DNA from 3 places in the Pedococcus aerophilus genome. Region 3 is predicted to be linked to each of the others. Evidence: predicted binding sites of a transcription regulator. Region 3 holds the regulator's gene; each other region holds the start of a gene.
What was found. The regulator HspR, encoded in region 3, represses chaperone genes until heat shock. The targets are predictions, from matches to a motif close to AAGTTGAGTCNNNNNGACTCAACTT.
Positions count from the first base shown of each region.

Region 1 (3,271 bases), on a different contig from region 3:
CACGACGGGCAAGCCGACGGTCGTCGGCTACACCCGCGACGACATCGACACCTGGGCCGAGGTGATGGCGCGCTCCATCGAGGCGGCGGGTGGCCGGCCGGGCGACCTGGTCCACATCGCCTACGGGTACGGCTTGTTCACCGGTGGGATCGGTGCGCACTACGGGGCCGAGCGCCTCGGCTGCACCGTCGTGCCGGTCAGCGGGGGCATGACCGAGCGCCAGGTCCAGCTCATCTCGGACTTCCGACCGCGCGTCATCATGGTCACGCCGTCCTACTTCCTCGCGATCCTCGACGAGATGGAGGCGCAGGGGATCGACCCGAAGGACACCTCGCTGGAGATCGGCATCTTCGGCGCCGAGCCGTGGACCGAGCAGATGCGCGAGGAGGTCCAGCGACGCAGCAACCTGAGGGCCGTGGACATCTACGGTCTCTCGGAGGTGATGGGGCCCGGCGTCTCGCAGGAGTCCGGGCAGACCCAGGACGGGTTGCACGTCTGGGAGGACCACTTCTACCCCGAGGTCGTCGACCCGATCACGGGGGAGGTGCTGCCGGACGGCGAGGAGGGTGAGCTGGTCTTCACCTCGCTCACGAAGCACGCGATGCCGGTGGTGCGCTACCGCACCCGCGACCTGACCACGCTGTTGCCCGGCACGGCGTACCCGCAGTTCCGGCGGATGGCCAAGATCACCGGCCGCAGCGACGACATGATGATCGTCCGCGGGGTCAACGTCTTCCCCTCGCAGGTCGAGGAGCACCTGCTCGCGATCGACGGGCTGACCCCGCACTACCTGTGCGTGCTGACCCGGCCGGGCCGGATGGACGAGCTCACCGTCCGGGTCGAGGCGGCGGAAGGCGTCGACGAGGCCCGCCGGTCGGCGCTCGGCGGGGAGCTCCGTTCGCGGGTCAAGGACCGCGTCGGGGTGACGATCGCCGTCGAGGTGCTCGCCCCGCACGCCCTCGAGCGCTCGCTGGGCAAGGCGAAGCGCATCGACGATCAGCGCAACCTGTGCTGACGACACCGGTTCCGCCCTGAGCGGACGAGGCTGTTCAGCCACCTGTAACGGTGTAATCATCATTACATGACAACCAAGACCACAGCAGAAGCATGGCTGGCCGGTCGGCTCCCCGCCGACTGGTTCACCGGGCCCGTCGAGGTCACCCGTGACCGCGACGAGCTCGTCATCGTCGGCACCCTCGCCGAGCCCGCGCTCGAGACCGACGCCGACGACACCACCGCCCGCGAGATCGCCGCGCGCGGCCGCATCACCTCCTTCCGCGAGGACACGCGCGAACGCCGCATCGAGATCGCCCGCGAGCTCGAGCACCTCTCCGGCCGCAAGGTCTCGTGGGGCGTGCGCGTCGGCGAGACCGAGGCGATGTTCACCCACCTGGCCGCACCCGTCATGACGCGGCTGCGCCAACCCGAGCGCCGCGTCCTCGACACGCTCGTCGAGGCCGGCGTCGCCAAGTCCCGTTCCGAGGCGCTCGCCTGGTGCGTCCGACTCGTCGGGGAGAAGTCCGACAGCTGGCTCGCCGAGCTGCGGACCGCGATGGAGCACGTGGACGAGGTCCGCAAGAAGGGTCCGGGGGCCTGATCGCCCACCGCTCGGGAGGTATGACGCGGGGCCGGCCGCGCGCCATACCGAGCCTGCAGGGGTGTGGGCCACACCGGGAGTCCGTCCGCCCACGGCGAACATGAGCCGACCCGGCTCAGGGTGGGGAACAGGCGGCCACGCACGGGCGTTCCCCGAACAAGCACCACGAGCAGGCCGGAATCGTCCCGATCAGGTATCGGTCGGCGGAAGGCGCGCGCGGGGCGCGCGTCGCACGGATAGCATCGAGGATGACTCGATAGGCAGGAGCAGAAGAGATGTTTGAACGGTTCACCGACCGGGCCCGTCGGGTTGTGGTGCTCGCGCAGGAAGAGGCGCGCATGCTCAACCACAACTACATCGGCACGGAGCACATCCTGCTCGGCCTCATCCACGAGGGTGAAGGCGTCGCCTCCAAGGCTCTGGAGAGCCTCGGTATCTCGCTGGAGTCGGTCCGCGAGCAGGTCCAGGAGATCATCGGCCAGGGCCAGCAGGCCCCCAGCGGCCACATCCCCTTCACGCCCCGGGCGAAGAAGGTCCTCGAGCTCAGCCTCCGCGAGGCGCTGCAGCTCGGCCACAACTACATCGGCACCGAGCACATCCTGCTCGGGCTCATCCGCGAGGGTGAGGGTGTCGCCGCACAGGTCCTCGTCAAGCTGGGGGCCGACCTCAACCGGGTGCGCCAGCAGGTCATCCAGCTGATCTCGGGCTACCAGGGCAAGGAGGGCCAGGCCACCGGTGCCGGCGGCGGCGTCCAGCAGGAGGGCACCCCCGCGGGCTCCCTCGTGCTCGACCAGTTCGGTCGCAACCTCACGATGGCCGCCCGCGAGGGCAAGCTCGACCCGGTCATCGGGCGCGAGAAGGAGATCGAGCGGGTCATGCAGGTGCTGTCCCGCCGCACCAAGAACAACCCGGTCCTCATCGGTGAGCCCGGCGTCGGCAAGACCGCCGTCGTCGAGGGCCTGGCGCAGGACATCGTCAAGGGCGAGGTGCCCGAGACCCTCAAGGACAAGCAGCTCTACACCCTCGACCTCGGCGCGCTCGTGGCCGGCAGCCGCTACCGCGGTGACTTCGAGGAGCGGCTGAAGAAGGTCCTCAAGGAGATCCGCACCCGCGGCGACATCATCTTGTTCATCGACGAGATCCACACCCTGGTGGGTGCGGGTGCCGCCGAGGGCGCGATCGACGCCGCGAGCATCCTCAAGCCGATGCTGGCCCGTGGTGAGCTCCAGACCATCGGTGCCACGACGCTCGACGAGTACCGCAAGCACATCGAGAAGGACTCGGCGCTCGAGCGCCGCTTCCAGCCGATCCAGGTCGCCGAGCCCACGCTCAGCCACGCGATCGAGATCCTCAAGGGCCTGCGCGACCGCTACGAGGCGCACCACCGCGTGTCCATCACGGACGCCGCGCTGGTCTCTGCGGCCAACCTCGCCGACCGCTACATCAACGACCGGTTCCTGCCGGACAAGGCGATCGACCTCATCGACGAGGCGGGCGCGCGGTTGCGCATCCGCCGGATGACCGCACCGCCGGACCTGCGCGAGTTCGACGACAAGATCGCCGCCGTGCGCCTGGAGAAGGAGTCGGCCATCGACGGCCAGGACTTCGAGAAGGCCGCCAGCCTGCGCGACGACGAGAAGAAGCTGCTCGCCCAGAAGGCCGAGCGCGAGTCGC
Region 1 is NZ_BAAARN010000001.1:1,646,463-1,649,733, reverse strand. Features, by position in the region: gene paaK (phenylacetate--CoA ligase PaaK) at 1-1,015, shown strand, start outside; gene ABD286_RS07815 (hypothetical protein) at 1,082-1,597, shown strand; gene ABD286_RS07810 (ATP-dependent Clp protease ATP-binding subunit) at 1,873-3,271, shown strand, end outside.
Region 1: the regulator HspR is predicted to act here: its motif matches at 1,695-1,719, upstream of ABD286_RS07810 (ATP-dependent Clp protease ATP-binding subunit).

Region 2 (3,271 bases), 170 kb from region 3:
GCCAACGTCCCGGCGAGAGCGACGGTGGTGGTGCGCCCGAGGCCGTGGGTCAGGTAGAGCACGACGAGCACGATGGCCGAGCAGCCGACCACCGCCACCGCGAGAGGGGGTCTGCCGCCGAGGACGGCGGGGATGACGAAGCCCATGATGACGGTGAACGTCACCCCGAGACCGAGGAGCGCACTGACGCCGCGCCACCGGCCGAAGGCGACCACCGACAGGGCGAAGGCCGCGAGCAGGACCCACAGCTGCGTGCCGCGCTGGTGGTCGAGGATGGCGTAGCGGGAGGCAGGACTGCTCTCGGGGGAGTATGCCAGCGTGATCTCGTCACCCGCCGACACCTGGGGCGCGCCAACGCCCGAGGGGAGCGGGACGGTGAAGGTGTTCCCCGACTGCGGGCCGGAGGTGAGCCGCACCTGCGCCGTGCCGCAGGCCGTTGACCCCGGAGCGCCCGCGGAAGGGGATCCGGGTTGGGGCTCGGCGGACGCCGGGCAGGACTGTCGCTCCACGTCGTCGACGACGCCGTTGACCTGTTGCGCTCCCGGCCTCCCGGACGCGGTGCTGCCGTCGGGCCACAGCGCCACCATGGCTAGCCCGACGGCGCACAATACGGCGGCCATCGCCGCCAGCACCTTCGGCGAGGTGGGCGTGCTGCCCGACGACGGGTGCGCGTGCCTGCCGGCCACCTGACTCCTCACGTCCTGGACGGATCGAGCGAGGACGGACCCTCGCTGCCGTGACCATGGTGCCGCAGGTGGTCGGGGACCGTGGTCACGGCTGCGGGCTGGTCGACCGTGATCGATCGGTGTCAGGACCCGCCGGCCCGGACGTGCGGGGAGCCTCGAGCGCCGCCCGGAGGTGTGGGAGGGGTCCCGCGCGCTCGCGGAGGTGAGCGCTGGCGAACCCACCCGTGGTGGTCGAGGCGCTGCGGCCGGCTCGGTGGCGTCGCCAGTCCGTCTGCGAACAGCGGGATCGGCGGATGGTGCTCGTGCGTCGGGACCGTCGGCTCCGTCCCGGAGGGAGGGGAGTCCTCCCACTGCCCGGCGACGATGGCGTCGAACTCAGCCCTCAACCACTCCGGGTCGGAGCAGACCAGGTCGACGAAGGCATCCCGGTCGGCGACCGGAGTCAGGCCCTGAGGTGTCGGGTCGACGAGCATGACCGACCCCCGGTCACGAGCTGATCGCGTGCCGGTCCGCGCCGCTGCTGGCGATCGAGATCTTGCGCGGCTTGGCCTGTTCGGCCACGGGGATCCTCAGGGTGAGCACGCCGGTGTCGTAGCTGGCCTGGATCCGTTCGGTGTCCAGGTTGTCGCCCAGGACGAGCTGCCGACTGAACACTCCTCGTGGCCGTTCGGCAGCGATGAGCTCGGCGTCGCTGGCCCGTGGCGGTCGTTCGGCCCTCACGGTCACCACGTTGCGTTCGACGTCGAGGTCGATCGAGTCCGGGCTCACGCCCGGGAGGTCGAACTCGACCTGGAACAGGTCTCCGTCGCGCCAGGCGTCCATCGGCATGACCGAGGGGCGGGCGAGCGTGCCGTCGGTGCCGAAGACCTGTTGGGTCAGTCGGTCGAGGTCACGGAAAGGGTCGGTGCGCATCAGCATCGTGGTCACCTCCGTCGTGTCTGGTGATGCTCCTCGTGGGCCACGGATCGCGGTCAGATCTATGGTCAGCGCTATAGGTTTCTTGTAGCACTGGTGTCATGCTGGCGCAAGATCTGATGCGCATGATTTTCGAGAAGGGGTGCTTGATGACCGGTCTGCCGGGTCCCGATGGGGACCGTGGGGTCTACGGCATCTCGGTCGCCGCCGAACTGGTGGGCGCGGGAGCCCAGAGCCTGCGGTTGTACGAGGCCCGGGGACTCGTCGAGCCGGCGCGGACGGCTGGAGGCACTCGTCGTTACAGCGCGAACGACGTGGAGCGCCTGCGTCGCATCAACGACCTGCTCGACGCAGGGGTCAACCTGGTCGGCATCGCCATGCTGTTGGACCTGCAGGACGAGAACGCGCGACTGCGGGCCGAGAACGACAGCCCGGGGTCACGCCGGGGACGCGCTCCGGGCTGACGGCTCAGCAGAGGGTTCGGGTGACTTCGGGTGGTCTGGGCGCTCGGGTGCCGTGACGGGCAGCACCACGGTGAAGGTCGTCCCCTCGCCCTCGGCCGAGGTCACCTCGATGCGGCCCTGGTGCTGGGTGATGATCGCGTGGACGATGCTGAGTCCGAGGCCCGCGCCCTGGATCGCCTGCTCCGTGGCCGTCGAGCTGCGGAAGAACCGCCGGAAGAGCTGTCCCTGCTCCGCCTCGGGGATCCCCATCCCGGTGTCGCTCACGACGATCTCGTTCCCCGGCGGACGGTGGGACAGCCGGACCTCGATGGTGCCGCCGTCGGGCGTGAACTTCACCGCGTTGGTCAACAGGTTGAGCAGCGCGCGCTGGAGCTGGTCCGGGTCGACCTGTCCGACGAGGGCTTCCTCGGGCACGCTCGTCGAGACCTCGAGGGACCGCGTGGCGAGGACCGGTGCCAGCAGCGCGAGGGCGCCCTCGACCGTGCTCCGCAGGTCGGTCGGGCGGAGCTTGATGTCGAGCTCGGACGCCTCGATCTGCGACAGGGTCAAGAGGTCCTCGACCAGCAGCAGCAGGCGTCGGCTGTTGCGGTCGACGCGACCCAGGACGTCGAGCTGGCGCTGGGTCAGCTCACCGGCACCGCCGTCCTCGAGCACCTCGGAGTAGCCGATGATGTTGGTGATGGGGGTCCGCAGCTCGTGGCTGACGGTGGCGAGGAAGTCGGCCTTGACCCGGTCGGTCTCCCGGAGCCGCTCGGCCGCGTCGCGTTCGTGCTGCAGGGTCAGGACGAGTGCGTCGTGCGCAGCCTCCCGCTCGGTGACGTCCTCCGCCGTCGCGAGGAATCCCAGCACCCCACCATCGTCGTCCGGTATGGCGCTCAACGTCATCCGCATCGACCTCACCTCGCCGTCACCCCGGCGGAACCCCCACAGGCGGTCGGTGTCGCCGGACTCGAGCGACGCGCGGCAGATCGCCGCGAAGGAGGGGAGGGCGCGCAGGTCGGAGGCGTGGCGGTCCAGCTCCTCGGGGGACAACAGGGTGTCCAGCAGGCTCCCCAGCACGTCCGCTGCGGGACGGCCCAGCATCGTCTCCGCGCCCGGGTTGAACAGGGTCACCCGCCCCTCGAGGTCGGTCGTGATCACGGCCGTGCCGGTCGCCTGCGCCACGAGTCGTTCGCGGGTCTCCCGCTCGCGGGCGGCGTTGGCCGC
Region 2 is NZ_BAAARN010000003.1:139,026-142,296, reverse strand. Features, by position in the region: gene ABD286_RS12690 (YibE/F family protein) at 1-686, opposite strand, end outside; gene ABD286_RS12685 (Hsp20/alpha crystallin family protein) at 1,173-1,604, opposite strand; gene ABD286_RS12680 (MerR family transcriptional regulator) at 1,751-2,065, shown strand; gene ABD286_RS12675 (sensor histidine kinase) at 2,039-3,271, opposite strand, start outside.
Region 2: the regulator HspR is predicted to act here: its motif matches at 1,693-1,717, upstream of ABD286_RS12685 (Hsp20/alpha crystallin family protein).

Region 3 (3,271 bases):
TCGCGCAGACCGCCCTCGACCGGCCCCGACTCGTCGGCGACCATCTCCTCGACGACGTGAACGGCCCACTCGTGTGCCTCGGAGTCGTCCTCGCCCGCGAGCGCCTCACGCACGACCCGCACGCCGGTGAACCCCTCCTCGGACAGCTCGGCAGCCACCTCGTCGGCGGTGTCACGCTCGGGGAAGACCAGCAGGTGCTCGCTCACAGGCCGAGTATGCCGCGTGCTTGGATGGCCGTGATGCCCCGCCACCCCGACGCGCCCAGGTCCGACGACCCGTGGGAGGGGTACCGGTCCGGGTCGGCCGGCTACCGCCGGATCTCCGCCTCGGTGTTCCTCGCCGGGATGGCGACGTTCGCGCTGCTCTACACGACCCAGCCGCTGCTGCCGCTGCTGTCGCGCGAGTTCGACGTGTCACCGGCGCAGAGCTCGCTCACGGTCTCGCTGTCCACGATCGGGCTCGGCCTGGCCATGCTCGTCGCCGCTCCGGTGTCCGAGCGCTTCGGTCGCACCACGATGATGCACGTCTCGCTGCTCGGTTCGAGCATCGTGTGCGCCCTCGCGGCCTTCGCTCCGACCTGGTCGACCCTGCTCGGGCTACGGCTGCTGCTCGGCGTCGTCCTGGCCGGCCTGCCCGCCGTCGCGATGGCCTACCTCACCGAGGAGCTCCACGGCAGCGCGGCCGCCCAGGCCGCAGGCCTGTACATCGCGGGGACCGCGCTCGGCGGCATGACCGGCCGTCTCCTGGCCGGCCTGCTCGCCCAGCTCTGGGACTGGCGCGCGGCGCAGCTCGGGATGGGTGGGCTCGGGATCCTCTGTGCCGCAGCGGTGCTCGCGCTGCTTCCGAGGTCCCGGCGCTTCACACCGGCCCCTCCCGGGTTGGGCGAGGCGGTCCGCAGCACCCGGGCGATCTTGCGCGACCCCGCACTGCTCATGCTGTTCGGCATCTCACTGACGGCCATGGGCGCCCAGGTCGGCATCTACAACACCATCGGGTTCCGGCTCGAGGCCCCGCCGTACGCCCTGCCGGTGGCGCTGGCCTCGCTCGTGTTCCTCGTCTACCTCGGCGGGTCGGCGGCCTCGACGATCGCCGGCAGGTGGTCCTCCAGGGTCGGTCGCCGCACGGTGGCGCCGGTCGCCGCGGTGGTCATGCTCCTGGGCGTCGTGCTGTCGCTCGCTCAACCGCTGTGGCTGGTCGTCGTGGCCCTGGCGGTCAGCACCGCGGGGTTCTTCGCGCTGCACGGGGTGGCCAGCGGCTGGGTGCCGGTGCGGGCGCGACTCGGCCGTGGCGGCGCCGCGCAGGCGAGCTCGCTCTACCTGTTCGCGTACTACCTGGGCTCGTCGGTGTTCGGCACGGCAGCGGGGTCGGCATGGGAGGCCGCCGGTTGGGCACCGGTCGTGGCGCTCTGCGGGGGCCTGGTCGTCGTCGCCCTCGGGCTCACCCTGCTCCTGCGCCGGACGCACAGCCTCGAGCCCGGAGGCGGCACCGGCCCGGGGCCTCAGACCGCCGGCTGACCTCGCCGGCACGCAGTTCGTCGAGCGCGGGCACTGTGGGCAGGGGTGTCCCTGCGCCGGTCCCGGGCTCAGCGGTGGGACGGTCGCCAGACGACGAGGGCCTGGGAGCGTCCGCTGCGCGGGCGCTCCCCCGCCCGGACGGCGATCACGTCGCCGGTCGGGCCGACCGCGAAGACCCGCGAGCCGAAGGTGCCCCGGGTCGCCATCCTCAGGCTGTCGACCTCGTCGGAGAGCTCGCGGACCCGCGCGCGCAGGGCGTCGACCTGGTGCTCGAGCTCGAGGATGCGCTGGATGCCGGCGAGGCTGATGCCCTCCTCCTGGGAGAGCCGCTGGACCTCGCGCAGCATCGCCACGTCGCGCCCGGAGTAGCGACGACCGCCACCCCGGGTGCGCGACGGGCTGACGATGCCGAGCCGGTCGTACTGCCGCAGCGTCTGCGCGTGCATCCCGGCAAGCGTGGCCGCCACGGAGATGACGAAGACGGGGGCCTCGTCGTCAGGCGAGAAGCCGGGACCGGGGGCTGCGGGCGCCACGGAGGGTCACCGTCCTGCGTTCTCGAAGAGCTCGGCGCGGGGGTCATGGCCCTCGTCCAGAGTCTTGAGCACCTCGACGGCCTCCCGGGCCTCGTCGGTCAGCCGCTGCGGCACGACCACGACGACGCGGGCCATGAGGTCGCCGGGCGCCCCCTTGACCTGGACCCCGCGTCCCTTGACACGCAGCACCCGACCACTCGGGGTGCCGGGGGCGATGCGGACCTTGACGGGTCCACCGGTCAGCGTCGGGACCGACACCGTGGCACCGAGGGTCGCCTCGGCGAAGGTGACCGGCAGGTCGATCGCGAGGTTGTCGCCCTCGCGGGTGAAGACCGGGTGCTTCTCGACGCTGACGGTGAGGATGAGGTCACCCGGGTCGGCGCCGCGGTCGCCGGGCTGGCCCTTGCCACGCAGACGGATCTTCTGGCCGTCCTTGACCCCGGCGGGGATCCGCGTGGTGATGGTGCCGCCACCGGCGACACCGAGGGTGACGGTCGCACCTTCGACCGCGTCGCGGAACGGCAGGCTGGTGCGGGCGGTCAGGTCACCGCCCTTGCGTGGTCCGGTCGGGGCCCGGAACCCGGCCCCGCCGCCATACGACTGACCGGCGCCTCCGCCGCCCCCGAACATGCCGAAGAGGTCCTCGAGGTTGGGCTGGCCGGCGCCGCCGGCACCACCGGTGGAGTAGCGGACGCGCTGGCCCCCACCGCCCCCACCTCCGAACATCGAGGAGAACACGTCGTCGAACCCGCCTCCACCGGCCGGCCCGCCTGGGCCACCTGCGGTGAAGCGGGCGCCGCCGCGGGCCATCTGGCGCACGGCGTCGTACTCGCGGCGCTTCTCCGGGTCGGACAGGACCGAGTTGGCCTCGCCGATGTCCTTGAAGCGCTGCTCTGCCGCCGCGTCCCCGGGGTTCTGGTCGGGGTGGTGCTTGCGGGCGAGCTTGCGGTAGGCCTTCTTGACCGCCGCCTCGTCAGCGTCCTGGGGGACGCCGAGGATGGCGTAGAAGTCCTTCTCGAACCAGTCCTGGCTGGCCATGTCCGGGTCCTCCTCTCAGCGGGTGGGGCGGGCGGGTGGTGCGTCCGTGGTGGGCGGGGGCCCGGCCAGATCGTATGGCGCGGACCCCCGGACCACGGTGTCGTGCAGTCTTGCTCGGGTCACTCGGGGTCCGCCACGGCGACACGCGCCGCACGCAGGACCTGCTCGCCGGCGCGGTAGCCGGGC
Region 3 is NZ_BAAARN010000003.1:310,650-313,920, forward strand. Features, by position in the region: gene ABD286_RS13600 (ribonuclease E inhibitor RraB) at 1-206, opposite strand, end outside; gene ABD286_RS13605 (MFS transporter) at 240-1,514, shown strand; gene ABD286_RS13610 (heat shock protein transcriptional repressor HspR) at 1,583-2,047, opposite strand; gene ABD286_RS13615 (DnaJ C-terminal domain-containing protein) at 2,054-3,085, opposite strand; gene grpE (nucleotide exchange factor GrpE) at 3,205-3,271, opposite strand, start outside.